Regions from separate parts of the Weizmannia sp. FSL W8-1119 genome, predicted to be linked through region 2. Evidence: riboswitches for the same ligand, from Rfam matches in the RefSeq annotation. Region 2 holds a riboswitch; the other holds the start of a gene.
What was found. A riboswitch is a leader RNA that binds a small molecule or an ion and turns the genes downstream of it on or off. The one in region 2 is predicted to bind cyclic di-AMP.
Positions count from the first base shown of each region.

Region 1: another riboswitch for cyclic di-AMP. It lies ahead of NSQ19_RS01625 (APC family permease); the one in region 2 lies ahead of NSQ19_RS12585 (cation:dicarboxylate symporter family transporter).

Region 1 covers NZ_JBBOZL010000001.1:320,249-328,970, forward strand. The annotation lists gene NSQ19_RS01605 (NADH-dependent flavin oxidoreductase) at 1-439, opposite strand, end outside; gene NSQ19_RS01610 (hypothetical protein) at 583-1,056, shown strand; gene NSQ19_RS01615 (HD-GYP domain-containing protein) at 1,187-2,209, shown strand; gene NSQ19_RS01620 (glycine--tRNA ligase) at 2,683-4,065, shown strand; cyclic di-AMP (ydaO/yuaA leader) riboswitch at 5,356-5,504, shown strand; gene NSQ19_RS01625 (APC family permease) at 5,614-7,434, shown strand; gene NSQ19_RS01630 (undecaprenyl-diphosphate phosphatase) at 7,913-8,722, opposite strand, start outside.
Region 2 covers NZ_JBBOZL010000001.1:2,538,865-2,547,586, forward strand. The annotation lists gene NSQ19_RS12560 (hypothetical protein) at 1-888, shown strand, start outside; gene NSQ19_RS12565 (DUF1002 domain-containing protein) at 911-1,825, opposite strand; gene NSQ19_RS12570 (MurR/RpiR family transcriptional regulator) at 2,208-2,684, shown strand; gene NSQ19_RS12575 (MurR/RpiR family transcriptional regulator) at 2,732-3,010, shown strand; gene NSQ19_RS12580 (metallophosphoesterase) at 3,166-4,311, opposite strand; gene NSQ19_RS12585 (cation:dicarboxylate symporter family transporter) at 4,539-5,840, opposite strand; cyclic di-AMP (ydaO/yuaA leader) riboswitch at 6,045-6,192, opposite strand; gene NSQ19_RS12590 (histidine phosphatase family protein) at 6,421-7,041, shown strand; gene NSQ19_RS12595 (helix-turn-helix domain-containing protein) at 7,892-8,311, shown strand; gene NSQ19_RS12600 (hypothetical protein) at 8,431-8,682, opposite strand.

The DNA.
Region 1 (8,722 bases), 2.2 Mb from region 2:
TTTCAGCGGTTTCTTCTCCTGTCAACGCGCGCGCATGGACGCTGCCGTCTGACGAATCTGTTTCACTCGCGCTCACAACATCCCCGCCGGGCACGAGTTCAGCCGGGCATTCGCGGCCGCCATGGTGGATTTGCACAACCGCTTTTGCGCCGTTTTGCTGAATCGTTTGTGCCAGTTTTTTCATGCTCTCAACCATTTCATCTGTATGCGCGCCGGGTTGCCCGGTAAACGCTTTTCCGTTTTCCGTAACATTGGCACATGCCGTCACGACCATCCCCGGCCCTTTGGCACGTTCCGCGTAATAACGCAGCTCAGCATCGGAAATCGTGCCGTCATCATTCGAGGAATAATGGGTCATCGGCGCCATCACGATGCGGTTTTCCGCCCTGACGCCGCTTTTAAACGTAATGGGTTCAAACAGTTTATCGTATTTGCTCATGGTAGTGCTCCTTTCCTGTTTGCTTTCGCTTTTTTATTATGTTCCAATTTGCAAAAAAACGAAAACGAAAAGCACCGATTCAACCATGCAGGCATATCATATAGGAAAGTATTTTTTACATCATGAATTGGGAGACGTGAATGATGAGTGATGTCCTTTTACTGCTTCAAATGGTGGCAAAAAGGTTGAGTGTCCTTTCGTTGATTACAGCGGTATTGCTGTTGTTGTCCCATTTATGGCTGTACGCTGTATTTGCGTTCATCATAATGGGCGGCCTGATTTGCGTTGACCGGATCATCAGTGAAAAAGGCCATTCACGGGCAGCGGAAAACCAGCGCTATTATACTTTGATCGTTGTGACAGATGAAGAGTGGTATGAAGAAGAGCATGTGCCGTTTCTTGAAATGGATCATGTCTCCTTGGAGCTACATTATCAATATGAAGATATCCGCCGCATCAATCCGTTGATCCAGCTGCAGGCGTTTCCCGGATTTGTTCTCGTCGAAACGGATGATACAAAAAGAATAGAGGAATCGTTGCAAAACCCGGCGCTCGTTACGGGAAACTATGCGGAAGTTATCCGTTTTCTGAAACAGGAAACCACGGCGGAAAACTGATGGCTTGCAATGGGATACGGCAGGCAGCGGAACATAAATGAACTTTTTAAGAAAAATCGGAAAGGCTTCCTCTCACGAACATTTCCTGTGTTAAAATGTAAAAAAAGTACGTTCAAGGGGAGCATTTTCAATGGTGTTTCGAAAAAGGGAAAAGTTAGCAGAAGATTTGTATTCCAATAGCGGCGTCCTGTTGCTGCGAAAAGGGACGTTTCTTACAGAAAGGCTTGCTGCCATTTTAAATAAATATGAAGTCATCCGCGATCCGGAACTGGACGGCAGGCGTATTGCCACCGAAGTTCCCGGGATCTTCCATGACTTATTATATGAGAATATTTACCATGAAATGGAAGAGCTCCAGCGCGTCATTCAAATGAAAACAACCCTTTATGATGCAGAAGTGGAGAGTATGGAAAGAAATTTTCGCAAGCTTTACAAAGAAGTGTTTGCCACCCGGACGTCTATTTTGGAACTAATGGAGCATTTCTCCGCTGACGAATATTTGTTCAAACACTGTATCCATGTCGGGCTGATCGCTGCCAATATCGGGAAAATTTTGAAGCTGCATCCTGAAAAGCAAAGCCTGCTGGCGCAAATGGGGCTTTTCCACGATATTGGCAAGTTCACCATTGACCCGCAAATTCTCAATAAACCGGGAAGGCTAACAGACGAAGAGTTTGCCTTGATCAAGAAGCATCCGGAAGCGGGTTACCGGCTGCTTGAGAAAACATCGCTTGACCCGATGATTTTAAAAGGGGTCCTGATGCACCATGAACGGCTGGACGGCTCAGGCTACCCGGATGGCAGGAAAACCATTCCTTTTCTTGTCGGAATTTTATCGGTGGCAGATACGTTTGACGCCATTTGCTCCAACCGCGCATACCGCAGGAGGCAGCCGGTGTTTTTTGCGATTGACGAATTAATGGCAGATGCTGATGCCGGCCGGCTCGATCGGGAAATTGTCCTCCCGTTTGCCAACTTCCTGATGGAAAATTACCGGAAACAACCGATTACACTCCGTAACGGGATAAAAGGGAGCATTATCCGGATCCATCCGCTTCATCCAAATCAGCCTGTCCTTAAAGTTGAAGGTTACCCGGTTTTAAACCTGATGGAACAAAAGCTGACCTTGTTTCAAATTGCTAATCCCTATTAACCGGGGATCTTTTGTATGAAATGTAAAAAAAACGACTTGAAAGACAAAGCGTGCCTTTTTGGGGCCGGAAAGGCGGACAGGAGCAGTACGGCCGCCCGGATATTTCAACAAAAATAGAAGGTTTGCAAAGTATGGCAGATATTCATTCCAAAGCAAGCCGGGCATTGACTTGTCCTGCCCGGTTTTGGTATAGTATTTCTATTCAAATAGCGACGATGAAGGATCAATAGTAGCCGGAACTTTTCCTTTTCAAGCGAGCCGGGGGCGGTGGAAGCCCGGCAAGGAACCCGGTGAAACGGCAGTCCGGAGTTTTTTCATGGAAAGTGGGTGCGGAAATTCTGCATCAACTGGGGTGGAACCGCGGGAATTCAAGCTCTCGTCCCCAGGCTGTTGCCTGGAGCCGGGAGCTTTTTATATGGAAAACATTCCCGTCCCCAGGGGAAACCATTTCAATGAAAAAAGGAGAGATGACAATGAGCGTCACGATGGATCAAATCGTCTCGCACGCGAAACACCGCGGGTTTATTTTCCCGGGTTCGGAAATTTACGGAGGACTTGCCAACACTTGGGATTACGGCCCGCTCGGCGTCGAATTCAAAAACAACGTCAAAAAAGCCTGGTGGAAAAAATTCATCCAGGAGTCGCCGTACAATGTCGGCCTCGATGCTGCGATCCTGATGAACCCGCGCACATGGGAAGCAAGCGGCCACCTCGGCAATTTTAATGACCCGATGATCGACTGCAAACATTGTAAAGCCCGGCACCGTGCCGACAAGCTGATCGAAAATGCCCTGCATGAAAAAGGGATCGACATGATTGTCGACGGCCTGCCGTTTGAAAAAATGGAAGAGCTGATCAAAACGCATGACATCGCCTGCCCGGATTGCGGCAGCAAAGACTGGACCGGCATCCGCCAGTTTAATCTGATGTTCAAAACATACCAGGGCGTAACCGAAGACAGCACGAATGAACTGTATTTGCGCCCGGAAACCGCACAAGGCATTTTTGTCAATTTTAAAAATGTACAACGGACAATGCGTAAAAAATTGCCGTTCGGGATTGCCCAAATCGGAAAAAGTTTCCGGAACGAAATCACCCCGGGGAACTTCATTTTCCGTACGCGCGAATTCGAGCAGATGGAACTTGAATTTTTCTGCAGGCCGGGCGAAGAGCTCAAATGGTTTGACTACTGGAAACAGTATGCGCGCGAATTTTTGCTGAATCTCGGCATGAGGGAAGAAAACTTGCGGCTGCGCGACCATGAAAAAGAAGAACTATCCCACTACTCGAACGCGACCACCGACTTTGAATACAACTTCCCGTTCGGCTGGGGCGAACTGTGGGGCATAGCCTCCCGTACTGATTACGACCTGAAACGCCATATGGAATATTCCGGCGAGGATTTCACTTATCTTGACCAGGAAACGAATGAACGCTTTGTTCCGTACTGCATTGAGCCGTCGCTCGGGGCGGACCGTGTAGCGCTGGCATTTCTGATTGACTCTTATGCAGAAGAGACACTTGAAGACGGCACAAGCCGCACGGTCATGCACCTGCACCCTGCCCTTGCGCCATACAAAGCCGCGGTTTTGCCGCTGTCGAAAAAATTATCGGATGAAGCACGCGACATTTTTGCGGATTTGTCGAAAACGTTTATGGTTGACTTTGACGAAACCGGGTCGATCGGCAAGCGATACCGCCGCCAGGACGAAATCGGCACGCCGTTTTGCATCACATACGACTTCGATTCGCGCGACGACCATATGGTGACCGTCCGCGACCGTGACACAATGGAGCAAACCCGTGTGCCAATCACGGAACTTAAAGCCTTTTTGGAAGAAAAAATTAAGTTTTAAAAAAAAGCCCGCAGCTTGCGGGTTTTTTTCTTTGGTGGTGCGCCAGGTCAGCCATAAGCAAATCTATCCTGATCGTAATGGATTTTGGCGTTTGGAACGCCTAATTAGACCATAATTAGACATTTTTAACGGGTTTTACGCTTGGATTTGTCCAATTAGAACGCCTAACTAGACATTTTCAACGGGTTTTCGCCTAATTTGTCTAATTGGATGCGGCGTGTTTTGTCCTTTTGACAGGTTCAAAGGGACATTTCATTCCCGGATGCGGCATGTTTTGTCCTTTTGACAGGTTCAAAAGGACATTTCGGGCCCGGATGCAGCTCGTTTTGTCTTTTTGACGGCTTCAAAAGGACATTTCGGGCCCGAATGCAACTCCTTTTGTCCTTTTGACAGGTTCAAAGGGACATTTCATTCCCGGATGCGGCATGTTTTGTCCTTTTGACAGGATCAAAAGGACATTTCGTTACCTGATGCCGCTCGTTTTGTCTTTTTGACGGCTTCAAAAGGACATTTCGGGCCCGAATGGAGCTCCTTTTGTCCTTTTGACAGGTTCAAAGGGACATTTCATTCCCGGATGCGGCGTGTTTTGTCCTTTTGACAGGTTCAAAGGGACATTTCATTCCCGGATGCGGCATGTTTTGTCCTTTTGACAGGTTCAAAAGGACATTTCGGGCCCGGATGCAGCTCGTTTTGTCTTTTTGACGGCTTCAAAAGGACATTTCGGGCCCGGATGCAACTCCTTTTGTCCTTTTGACAGGTTCAAAAGGACATTTCGTTACCTGATGCAGCTCGTTTTGTCTTTTTGACGGCTTCAAAAGGACATTTTGGGCCCGGATGCAATTCCTTTTGTCCTTTTGACAGGTTCAAAAGGACATTTCATTCCCGGATGCGGCACGTTTTGTCCTTTTGACAGGTTCAAAAGGACATTTCGGGCCCGAATGGAGCTCCTAATTAGACAATTCCACCGGGTTCGCGCCTCTTTTGGTCTTATGTTTCCAATTGATCCGCCTGCCCCAAGAGGTCATCTTTTCATCCTCAGGTTTTACCTTCCTAACTCTGTTTATCTCTTTACTCCGGATTTGCCGAAAAACCTTGCTTTTTGCGTGCTTTAGGCACATTCGGATATTCTACAAAAGAAGCATGATCGAAAATTAGGTACTGTGAATAAAGACAGTTTGCCCGGGGATATGGCGGGTAAAGATGGACATACCGAAACGCAATTGCGAAATAGTCTTTACAAACAATGGCAACGGGAGTAAGATAGGATGTCGTATGTAAAATTTGCGTTTCATAACTGAACCGCTTAATCCGGAAACGGAACGGGGGAACCAGGTTGGCGGCCGCGCGCCGCTCTGGGGTGAAGCCTTTTTTTAAAAGGCAGGGCCACTCTTATGCCCGAACCCGACAGCTAACCCCGTCAGCGTTATAATAGAGGATGTGAAACTGTGATCGGGCAATAGACCACAGGGAAGATGAATTCTCTTTGTGGTTTTTCTTATTTTAGGGGAAGCATTTTTGAAACACTGCAGATAAAAGGAGACCATTCAAATGTTCACCACGATAAAACGATTGTTAATTGGGAGACCGCTTCGTTCAAATGAACTTGAAGGGCAGAAGCTGACCAAGTTAAAAGCATTGGCCATTCTTTCATCCGACGCGCTTTCATCTGTTGCGTACGGGCCTGAACAGGTGCTGATTGTACTTGCCACAGTGGGGGCGCTGGCATTTTGGTATTCTATTCCAATTACAGTCGGCATTTTAATTTTATTGGCTGCACTTATTTTATCTTATCGCCAGGTCATTTACTCTTATCCGCAAGGCGGCGGGGCATACCGTGTCTCGAAAGAAAATCTCGGCGTCACCCCTGGCCTTCTTGCGGGCGGATCTTTGCTGGTGGACTACATTTTAACGGTGGCCGTTTCCGTCTCAGCCGGAACAGATGCCATTACTTCCGCGTTTCAGAGCTTGCATCCGTACAGTGTGCAGATTGCGGTTTTTCTCGTTCTGATCATTACGATTCTGAATTTGCGCGGGCTGACGGAATCGGCCAATGTGCTCGCTTACCCGGTTTATCTGTTCGTATTTTCATTGTTTGTCATCATTGTTGTCGGTTTATTCAAAACAGTAACGGGGCAAATCCCGCAAAACCTGCATCCGCATATCGGTACGCCGGTCGCCGGCATTTCACTGTTTCTTTTGTTAAAAGCTTTCTCATCCGGCTGTTCGGCATTGACAGGGGTCGAAGCCATTTCCAACGCGATCCCGAACTTCCGCGACCCGGCACCGAGAAACGCAGCCCGCACGCTTGCCATGATGGGTATCATTCTGGCATCGCTTTTAGCGGGCATCAGTTTTCTCGCATACTGGCTCGGCATTGCGCCGAAAGAAACAGAAACCGTTGTATCGCAAATGGCCCACCGGACACTTGGCAACGGTGTTTTGTACTATTTCGTCCAGGCAACTACGACTTTAATTCTCGTGCTTGCTGCGAACACCGGGTTCTCAGCGTTCCCGCAGCTCGCTTTTAACCTGGCAAGGGACAAATTTATGCCGCGCATGTTCACGATCCGCGGTGACCGGCTTGGTTACTCAAACGGCATTATTTTTCTCGGCGTTGCTTCCATAATTTTAATTGTGGCATTCCAGGGCAATACCGAGCGCCTCATTCCATTGTATGCAGTCGGCGTGTTTATTCCGTTTACGCTTGCGCAATGCGGCATGATTGTGAAATGGGTTACTCAAAGGCCGAGGGGCTGGGCCGGCAAAATGTCAGTCAACTTTGTCGGTGCCATTATTACATTTAGTGTCCTTGCGATTTTATTCATTACGAAATTTACGCAAGTATGGCCGGTTTTGATCTTCCTGCCGATTGTCATGTATATTTTCCGGAAAGTGAACCGGCATTACGAGGCGGTCGGCGAGCAGCTGCGGATTAAAGGCATGTTTCAGGAAGAAATCCACTCCAATGTGATCATTGTCCCGGTGGCCGGCATTACAACGGTCGTGGAGCGGACGATTAATTATGCAAAATCGCTCTCGGATCAGGTCATTGCCGTTTATGTCGCTTTTGATCATGAAGACGAGAAGAAAATGGAAGAAAAGTGGAAAGAGTGGGGTTGTGGTGTCCGCCTTGTCACCCTGCACTCGTCTTACCGGAGCATTGTCCAGCCACTTGCAAAATTTTTGGAAATTATCCAGCGGAAAGCAAAAGAAAACGAGTACCAGGTCATGGTGCTCATTCCGCAATTCATCCCGAAAAAACGCTGGCAAAACATTTTGCACAACCAGTCTGCACTCCTCATCCGGATGCGCCTTCTATGGGAAAAAGACGTTGTCGTTGCAACAATGCCCTACCATTTTAAAAAGTAAAAAAGCTGCCGGATCTGGCAGCTTTTTTCGTACAGCATCGAAAATATTTAGGGCAAGGGCGTGCCAGGAATGTTTAAATGGGAAGTCTAATACAGACAAAAAGGAAGAGCTGTCCCCTGCGTACTGCTAATTAGAATGCCTAATTAGACAAAACAGAGGCCCCGCCCGCCCATTTTGTCTAATTGGAAAACCCAATTAGACGCCCATGCCGCAATGAACGCGGCACCAGCAGAAGAATGAAAACCAGCCGGCGCATATTTTCAGGATAGACAAAGCAAAGGCCCCGCATTCCTGCTTCGTCCAATTAGACGCCCATGCCGCAATGAACGCGGCACCAGCAGAAGAATGAAAATCAGCGCCGCGCAATTTCCAAGATACACAGCCGGATCATCACACAGTCCCTTTCTGCCAAAGCATGCCCGGCTCCCCGGCCCATCCCCGCAAAAAAAAAGCCACGCAACGCTGCGCAGCCAAAATCTTATCGGTTCCAAATCAAAAGAAGCAAAATGATCGCCAAAAGGATGCGGTATACCGCAAACGGGATCAGCTTTACTTTGTTGATCAATGCGAGGAAAAACTTGATCGCGATTAAGGCGAAAATAAACGCGCTGATGAATCCGGTAATAAAAAACGGAATCGTCTCAGGCGTCACGGCGCCCCAGTGCTTTACAAGCGAAAGAAAGCTCGCGCCAAACATGATCGGCACGGCCATAATAAACGTAAAGTCCGCTGCAGCACGGTGGCTCATGCCAAGCAGGACGCCGCCTGAAATCGTAGAACCGGAACGTGAAAAACCCGGCCACAGGGCAAGACATTGAAAAAGCCCAACCACAAACGCCTGTCTATATGTAATTTGGTCGACCGTCTCCGTCTTCGGCCGGCGCGGGCGCGTGAGATCCGCCACAATCATCAAAACGGCCCCGGCCACAAGGGCAACAAGTACCGTATTCACCGAAAACAGATGGGCGTCAATATAATCTTCAAACAAAAAGCCGAGCACAGCCGCCGGAACGAGACCGGTAATCACATGCGTCAATTTCAGCCGTTCACCGTACATCTGCTCTCTCGTAATATTTTTCTTCAGGCCGAGCAAATTTAAAAACCTGTCCCAGAATACGACCACCATCGCCATAATGGACCCAAGCTGGATCACCACTTTAAATACATTTGCCGCTTCAGTGCCATAAAGATGATTCGATTTCAAAATCAAGTCATCCACAATAATCATATGGCCCGTCGAAGAAACCGGGGCAAACTCTGTCAGCCCCTCCACAAGACCGAGAATTGC
Region 2 (8,722 bases):
AAAACAAAATCTTTCCTATTGACAGCCGCATTTATTGCATTTAATTTTTGCTTTTTTACAAACATTTCAGTGGCTGAATCCCCCGCAACAGACGGCTTCATCATTGAAGCAGACCGCGTGGAAGGCGTGATGCTTCCGCCCGAGATTACAGCAGGCGATACAGCAATAAAACAAAATCAGGTCATGCTCCGCCTGCAGTATGCGGATGTTACCATTTACGGACTGAAAATCACAAAAGTGCTGCAAACGCCTGAGGGACCGGTGACGATCCATATGAATGCACCCGGCCCGATCCAATTGAAAAATATGAAGGACGATGCTACAAAGGTGGACTTTGGCAGCATTTACGTCCCGGAAAAAGCCGGACAAATCGGCATGAAAAACGTCCGCCTTGTTGCCCATCAACAGCTTGCCGACAATGCGGATCTGCCGGGCCTTGACCTTTCGATGGAAACCGGCGCAGCCAATATTGACACTTCCGGTTCCGATGAAGAAACGTTGCGAAAACAGGCCGATCAGCTGACACAACTGCTTAAGGGCGGGACTTCTGATCAAAACAAGGAAGAAAAAAACGGCAAGCCTGTTACGGCTGATAAAGCAAAGGCTGGCACGCAGGATAAAGCGAAAACAGAAACACAGGATACAGAAAAACATCACGATGCGAAAACGGATGGCAAGGTTACGGATCAAAATAAAAATAAAAAACCAGAAAACGCGGATGATACAAAAACAAAGAATGCTGAGGGAACAGAATCGGACAACACTGGCACAAAACCTGCTTCCGGCCAGGAGACGGAAAAGAATGGCACCCCTGCAAAGACTGCTCCCAGCCAGAGCAGCACAGATAAAAATGTTCAACAAAAAGAAGGCAGCAACGCCGGAAATTAGGGGCGCACTGCCTTCTTTCCCATTATTGGAATAATCCCCGGATCGCGTCAAAGATGTTTTGGAAAAAGTCTTTTACGCTTTGCCAAAAACCCTTGTCTCCGGCCGCTTTATTGATCTTATCGCTCAGTTTGTCCGACAAGGAACTCAATTCGCTCTTGACCGAACCAAAATTGATGTTGAGCTTGCGCATCTGGTCGAATAAATCATACAGCAGCTGGCGGTCAGAATCGCTCAAATTGATGTTTAAATCCTTCAATTTATCATCGACGATTTTTTCAATATCTTCTTTTGTTGCCGGATGCTGGTCCGCAATTTCCTGCTTAATTTCCGTAAGAAGCTGGGTCACTTTGTCATTGCTTAACCCTTCCTTTTTCGCCAGATCCGTTGCGACATTCAGTTCCTGGCTGGCCACTTCCGTCCGATCTGAATCAAGTTTATCCCCGGATTTACTTGAATCGTCGTAAGCTTTATAAATACCGACAAGCGCTGAATGGCCGGTTACTTTGAGCGGAGAAGCCACTTCCACTTCCGCATTTTTAATCCCGGCAGTGAGCAGCGCATTTTTATACATATCCGCTGTCACTTCTGTAATATTCTCCGGTGTGACAATATTCACCTGGACACCGCCGGAATCCGTTCTTGTAATTTTTGCGGATGAGTACATATTCGAATTGCGGTTGCCGTCAGGAATGTAATGGACAAGATCATCGCCGGTTACGGTAATCTCTTCCACATTGTTTGCATCGTCCACGCCAAGTTCCTTTTCCACCTCTGCTTTTTGCGAGGCAGAAAGCGCCGCACCGGTTACAACGATCGGTTTCCCGTATTTTTCATCGATCACTGTACTATTATCGCCAGATGCTTTTGCCACACCGTTCATGCTGAATCCAAGCGCAATCATAGCGATGAACCAAATCAAGCCCAATCTTTTTAGCATTCTTTTTACGCCTCCTTTTTTGAAATGTTGCGGGCTTGCCGCCTGCCATTTCAAAAGATGCCTGCAAATCAGCCCATCGTGATGCATCATTTTTATTATACACGATTGCACCGTCCGTTTTCCCTAAAAATATGATGAGAAAACCCGGGCCTGGCGCGGGGGGATGCAACTGGATTGATTTTTCAGCGGCAGCAAAAGTATCGCCGGTTGCCCCGTTTGCTGGCAAGAGCGAAGAAAACTTGACCCATTCCTTTTATGGCAGCGGTTTCAAAAAGGAAGATTTTATACTAAAATAAAATCAGAAGGTACGACACAACAGGAAAGGTGTTTGAAGATGGGCACACAATTGCAGTCATTCCCGTGTCTTCATAGAATTCAAACGATGTACAGCGAATTTAGCGCAAAAGAACGGAAAATTGCAGACTACATCCTTGAGAACCCGCAGCGTTTGGTCCACAGCACGATCAACCAGGTGGCGGATCAGTTGCTTGTTGCCGATGCAACGGTATTCCGGTTTTGCAAACGCATCGGTTTCAGCGGATTTCAGGCGTTGAAGATTGCACTCGCTGCGGAAGCCGCCCGCCCCGGGAAAAATATGGACGAAGCAGTGAAAGATACCGACAATGAAAAAGCAGTTGCCATAAAAGTGTTTGAATCCAATATCCAGACCTTGCAGGATACGATCCATACATTGAACCAAAAACATTTGCATGAGGCCGTTGAATGGATTTGCCGTGCGAAGCATATTGTGTTTTACGGCTGCGGAAGTGCGTCCGTTATTGCCCTTGACGCCCTCGAAAAATCTTTGCAGACGGATTTGGCTGTCACGGCTTATACGGACCCCATCTGCAGCTGCTGAGCGCGGCAAGATGCACCAAAGAAGATGTGGCGGTTTTCATTTCTCACGTGGGCGCGGACAAAGAAGTATTGAAGTTGCTCCAGGCCGTTCAGAAAACCGGGGCGAAAACGATCGCGATCACGCAATTTGCAAAATCGCCGCTAAGCCAGAAAGCCGATGTCCCTTTATTTACAGTTTCACAAGAAGCAGATTTCCGCTTTTCTTCCTTTTCCGCGCGGATCGTACAGCTTAGCCTCATTGATCCCCTGTATGTCAATGTCATGCTGAGATATAAAGATACGAACGAAGAAATTTTACAAAAAGGAAAAGAAACGTACACCGTATGACAGCGCCCCGTTTCCCGGCAAACGGAGCCTGCACGCCCGTTATAATTTTCGCCGCAAATTGTAGAACGCCACGGCTGGAACCCGATGATGTTAAAATTTGCCCCCTTTTTCCTTCACTTAAATACCCATGCCGCAACAATGGCGGCATGGGCAAATTAGTTTCGGCTATATAAAGTAAACTTGGATCCCAGTACGTTTTTTTGCAGTTCGGCGGTCATCCGGACAATATCCGAATCCGGCCTGACAATGGATTTTGCCTGCTGATTGTGGGTGGCATATACCGGTTTCGCCTCGGATTGCGCCTCCGTCATTTCCCACTTCTCTCCCTTTTTTTCCAAAGTGAGACTGATCACACCGAGATGGCTCCCCCACTTGCCGGGCATCACCGCAGGCACGCCATTGATCGTCCCTTTCCGGATATCGACACCGGGAACGCCTGCAAAAAATTCGCTTGGGAACACCCTGTGCTGATGCCCGAACAGAATGGCATCAATCCCTTTTACCTCGCTTAATAAATATACGGCATCCCCTGTATAAAACGGTTGTTTTGCAGCCGGATCCACACCGCAATGGGCGAGCGCGATGATCAGGTCGGCTCCTTCCGCCTTCATTCTCGGGACAAACCAGGCAGCCGTATGCAGGATGTCCTTTGCTTTGACTTTGCCGCCAAGGCTCGGTTTTTCCCATTCAATGACAGAAGGCGTGACAAACCCAATGACCCCGATTTTCAAATGATGAGAATGCCCGTGCCGGTCTTCCACTTTTTTATTCAAAATCACATAGGGTTTAAAAAAATTTTGGTCATCTGTATCATTTTTTTCGAAATTATAGTATATATTGGCATTCACAAACGGAAACTTTGCTCCGCTGATGGTCTGTTTCAAAAAATCAAGCCCGTAATGAAAATCATGATTGCCCACGGTCGCCGCATCGTAATTTAAATGGTTCATCACACGGATAAACGGATGAACTTCCCCTTTTTTTAACGGGCGCCGGGCAGCATAAGCAGCCATTTCATTCCCTTCGAGCAAGTCCCCGTCATCAAACAGCATCGTATTTTTTGCCGCTTTCCTCTCCGCTGCAATGAGTGAAGCCGTGAGGGCAAGCCCGTAAGTCTCCGCCTCAGTGCGCGCGGCATAATCATAATTCAGCATATAGCCGTGCAAATCCGATGTCTCCAACAAACGCAAATCGACAGTGGCCCGTTTCGGCTGAAACCAAAAAGCCGCATCCGCATGTTCCGTCCGGGGAAAAAGAGCGAGGGACAGTACCGCTGCCCACATCAGCATTTTTTTGCCCATCTTTATCCCTCCAAAAATCAATACATGCTGTGAATAGTTTGTGCCCCGGGGTGCTCATTATTGCAGCCCGGCCGGTAACAATCCTTGGAAACAGAGGCACAATTTTTTCGGGCCCATGCAAAAAGGGGACACTGCCGGTGATCTTTCAACGGACAGAACATTCGCAAACAAAAAAGGCGCCCCGCCCCTGTTCCGGCAGTGCACCTTCTTTAACTTCATAGCTGATTTTAAGATTCCGTTACATATTTGTGATCTTTGGAATCGTGCCCGCCGCCGCTGATTTCAGCAAGGTACGCTTCTCCTTTTTCTTTATCATATTTTCCTTCCCATTTTGACACAATAATGGTTGCCAGTGTATTCCCAACGACATTGCAGACTGTTCTTGCCATATCTAGAATACGGTCAATCCCCGCAATAAATGCCAGGCCTTCAATCGGAATGCCGACCGTTCCCAGCGTCGCCAAAAGCACGACGAATGAAACTCCCGGAACACCGGCGATGCCTTTTGACGTGACCATCAGCACGAGCACCAGGGAAATTTGCGCACCGATGGACATATGAATCCCGTACATTTGCGCGATAAACAGCGCCGCCAGCGACTGGTACAAGGTCGAGCCGTCCAGGTTGAAGGAGTACCCGGTCGGAATAACCAGTGTGGTGATCGATTTCGGGCAACCGAATTTTTCCATTTTTTCCATGATCCTTGGCAGCACCGCTTCCGAGCTTGCAGTGGAATAGGCAAGGATCAATTCGTCTTTCAGGATCTTGAAGAGATTGAAAATATTTACACGGAAAAGCCAGCCAATCAGGCCAAGCACGACAACCACAAAGAAAATAATCGTGCCGTAAACCGTGAAAACAAGCTTGCTCAGCGGGATCAATGACTTGAGGCCGAATTGCGCAACCGTTACGCCAATAAGGCCGAATACACCGATCGGGGCCACTTTCATGACCAAATTGGTGACATAAAACATCGCTTCACTGACACCCTGGAAAAAGCGGAGCACCGGTTTTCCTTTTTCCCCGATGGCTGCTACCCCGATCCCGAACATGACAGAGAAGAAAATGATTGGAAGCATGTTCCCTTGTGAAAGGGATTCAAACAAGTTCGTCGGCACAATATTTAAGATCGTATCGACTATGCCATTGTGCTGCGTCTCTTTCGTTGTTTCCACATAACTGCTGATCGATGTTTTTGCCAGCGAACCCATATCCACCCCTGTACCCGGATGGAACAAGTTTCCGGCCAGCAGCCCGACTACAATTGCAATGGTCGTGACAATTTCAAAATAGATTAATGCTTTCAGGCCGAGCTTTCCAACCTGCTTCATATCTCCTGCACCGGCAACACCGACAATCAGGCTTGAAACGACAATCGGGATCACAATCATTTTAATCAAGCGCAAAAAGAAATCGCCAAACGGCTGGAGAATATGGGCCACGGTGTCATTTCCGTGAAAAATGCCGCCGATCGCAATACCGAGAATCAGGCCGATAAAAATCTGCCAGGCTAAACTCACTCTTTTCATGTAGGTCCCTCCCAGATGCCAATATTTTTTCAAAAAGCGCAGTACGCAAGCTGCATACCGGATTGTTTGTAAAACTCAAATTGCAGATACCACCGGTTTCCGGATTTCCATGCGGAAACCGAATTTGCGGATGAAAAAAAACCACGAAAGAGAGAAATTCCTTCGCAGCATTTTTGCTTAAAAGGCGTGTCCAAAAAACACACGCAGTTCTCTCCAGACGCTTACGAGGTTAGCTGACGGATTAGGGAATAAAGAGTTTCCCTACCTTTCAATGAAAGGTTTCACCCCTGGTGCCCAAAGCACCCGTTGGTTCCCCCGTTTACATAAACATGTAATTGAGCGATGATATGAAGTTTTTAAAAGATAAAAAACAACTCATCCTTCTCCAATGTTTTAGCGTCCTTTGCCATTATATAATATTTTAATATAATATAGCAAATAAATTTTTTTATAGCGAGAGGACGGACGCATTCGCGTTGCATAGCCGGCATCAATTTGCTGGTCATCCGTGGGAGATAGCATTTCACGCTTCAATTTGCTAAAATAAAACCAGTCGATACTTTGTGAAAAGAGGTACATTATGACACTTTTTTATTTTGTGCGCCATGGCCAGACAGAATGGAACGCCGACCGGAACAGATATTGCGGGAGAAGCGATATCGGTTTGTCTGAGACCGGCGTGCGGCAGGCGAAACTGGCGGCAGGATTTTTAAAGGATATTCCGTTTGATGCGGTTTACACATCAACATTGGCCCGTGCTGTCCGTACGGCAGAAATTCTCGTGAAGGGGCGGAATTTGGAAATACACCAAGATCCGCGTCTTGTCGAAACGGACTTCGGTGCCTGGGAAGGAGAACGGCAGGAAGACTTTTCCGTAAACTATGCGGAGAATTGGGAGGCATGGCTACAAGATCCGGGCGCGACACATGCGGGTTATACGGGGGAAACGGCCGTCCAGGTCTATAACCGTGTCCGTGCCTGTATCAATGAGCTGGTGGAAAAACATCCGGAGGAAACCGTCCTTGTTGTGGCCCACAGCATGGCAATCCGCTTTTTCGTCGCCGGAACACTGGAAGTCCCGTTTAAAAATTACCGGATGATCCCGCAAGACAACACGGGCATTACAATTTACAAAGAGGCACCGGAAAACGCCGGATTTCTGGCCATTAATCTAAATACGCATTTATATGCAATAAAATGAGGGTTAGACATTTTCAGAATAACGATTGCCCATTGCTACAGGAACCCAGCCCATGCCGGTTGAATAACGGAACCGGCATGGGCTGGGTTATTTGAAAATGAACGTAATCCATGATGCGTTTTTATAATTTGTTTCATCAAAAATCCGGGACAAGATTGGTGCATGAACCCGTAGGAAATGGAAATTTTACAAAGGCATGCAGCTGCCTTGCCTGCTTGAGGGGTTGCGATCTCTGGTCTCGGCAAGAAGACTGGCCCCTTTGCCCGGACTCCTCTTTGCACGCAAAAGCTGGTTCATTGGCAAGCCAGAAGCGGATTTGTTCATCAACAATGTGGATTTGAATGGCGGGGATTCTACAATGGCATGCAGCTGCCTTGCCTGCTTGAGGGGTTGCTGTGCCTGGATTTGGCAAGGAAACTGGCCCCTTTGCCCGGACTCCTCTTTGCACGCGAAAGCTGGTTCATGGCAAGCCAGAAACGGATTTGTTCATCAACAATGTGGATTAATGATGATGGAATGGCAGGGATCATTGGCCCGCCATTTTTATATGAAAGCGTTTACAATTTGAAAAGGGGTTAAAACCGCACCGTTTTCATGCTAAACTGGAAGGGAGACTGTAAAAATAGAGCCTGGAGACCGTATTACTCTTACTTTGGATTTGGGAACTGCAAGTAAGAATCATGAGAAAATAGGGGGGATTTTTTGCTGAAGCTCTATTTTCTTTGTGTCTCCGGCTCTTTGTCAACTTTGTACAGACACTCATCAACAAAATAATTTCTATACACTTATATTATACACAATTATTTTGGAAGTCAACCATTTTTTTGATTTTTTTTAAGGAGCAGTAGCGATGGCCGATCACGGGAATGAAAACATGGATAACGTTAAAGCAATATTCGCAGCCCGTTTGAAAAAAGTGCGGGCAGCTCAAGGCTACAGCCAGCCTGAACTTGCGAAAAGGGTCGGGGTAAGCGACCGGAACATTTCGAACTACGAAACTGGATACAGTTTTCCTTCTATTAAAGTGTTATACCGGATCTCGCAAGTGTTAAAAGTATCCATTGATTATCTTTTAGGCCTTACCAACCATGTGGGCCTGAAAACAAATGAAGCGGTCAGTAATCCGGAAAAGAAACTGCTTGAGACGTTGAGCCATGAACCGGATTTATATCAAATGATGCTGAAAGATCCTGAGAAAATGGCAAGCCGGATTTATCAGACTTGGAATTTGATCAGGGAACTGGACGATGAGGATGACAGAAATACATAATCGGGGGCTGCTGAATAAGCAAAAGCCCTGGACCCGTTTCCGGGGACTATAAAAACAAGGGCAATTTCATAAAGAGGGTTTGTCACTGCTGCCTGCACGATCTGCGCCTCTTTTTGGATCTAAAGAAAAAAGAAGGCGGCATCAACCAGTTTTGCGGCTGAGCGAACCAGAGATAAAGCTTTGTCTGGTTCGCTCAGCAAGCCTTCAATGGGAAAAACTTTAAAATCTTTTTTGGGCAGGGCTGCTTGCTTCTGTTTTATTATTCCTGCAGGCGGGACTTGGGCTCTTTTCTTTCTGGCCAGGCAGCTGCATGCAAGGCTGCATGGAACAGTAGGAACCGGAATTATTACCGGCAGCACTTCTGGCAGCAATAATTGCTCAATTCCATCGGGAATGCCAAGCGTTGCATCA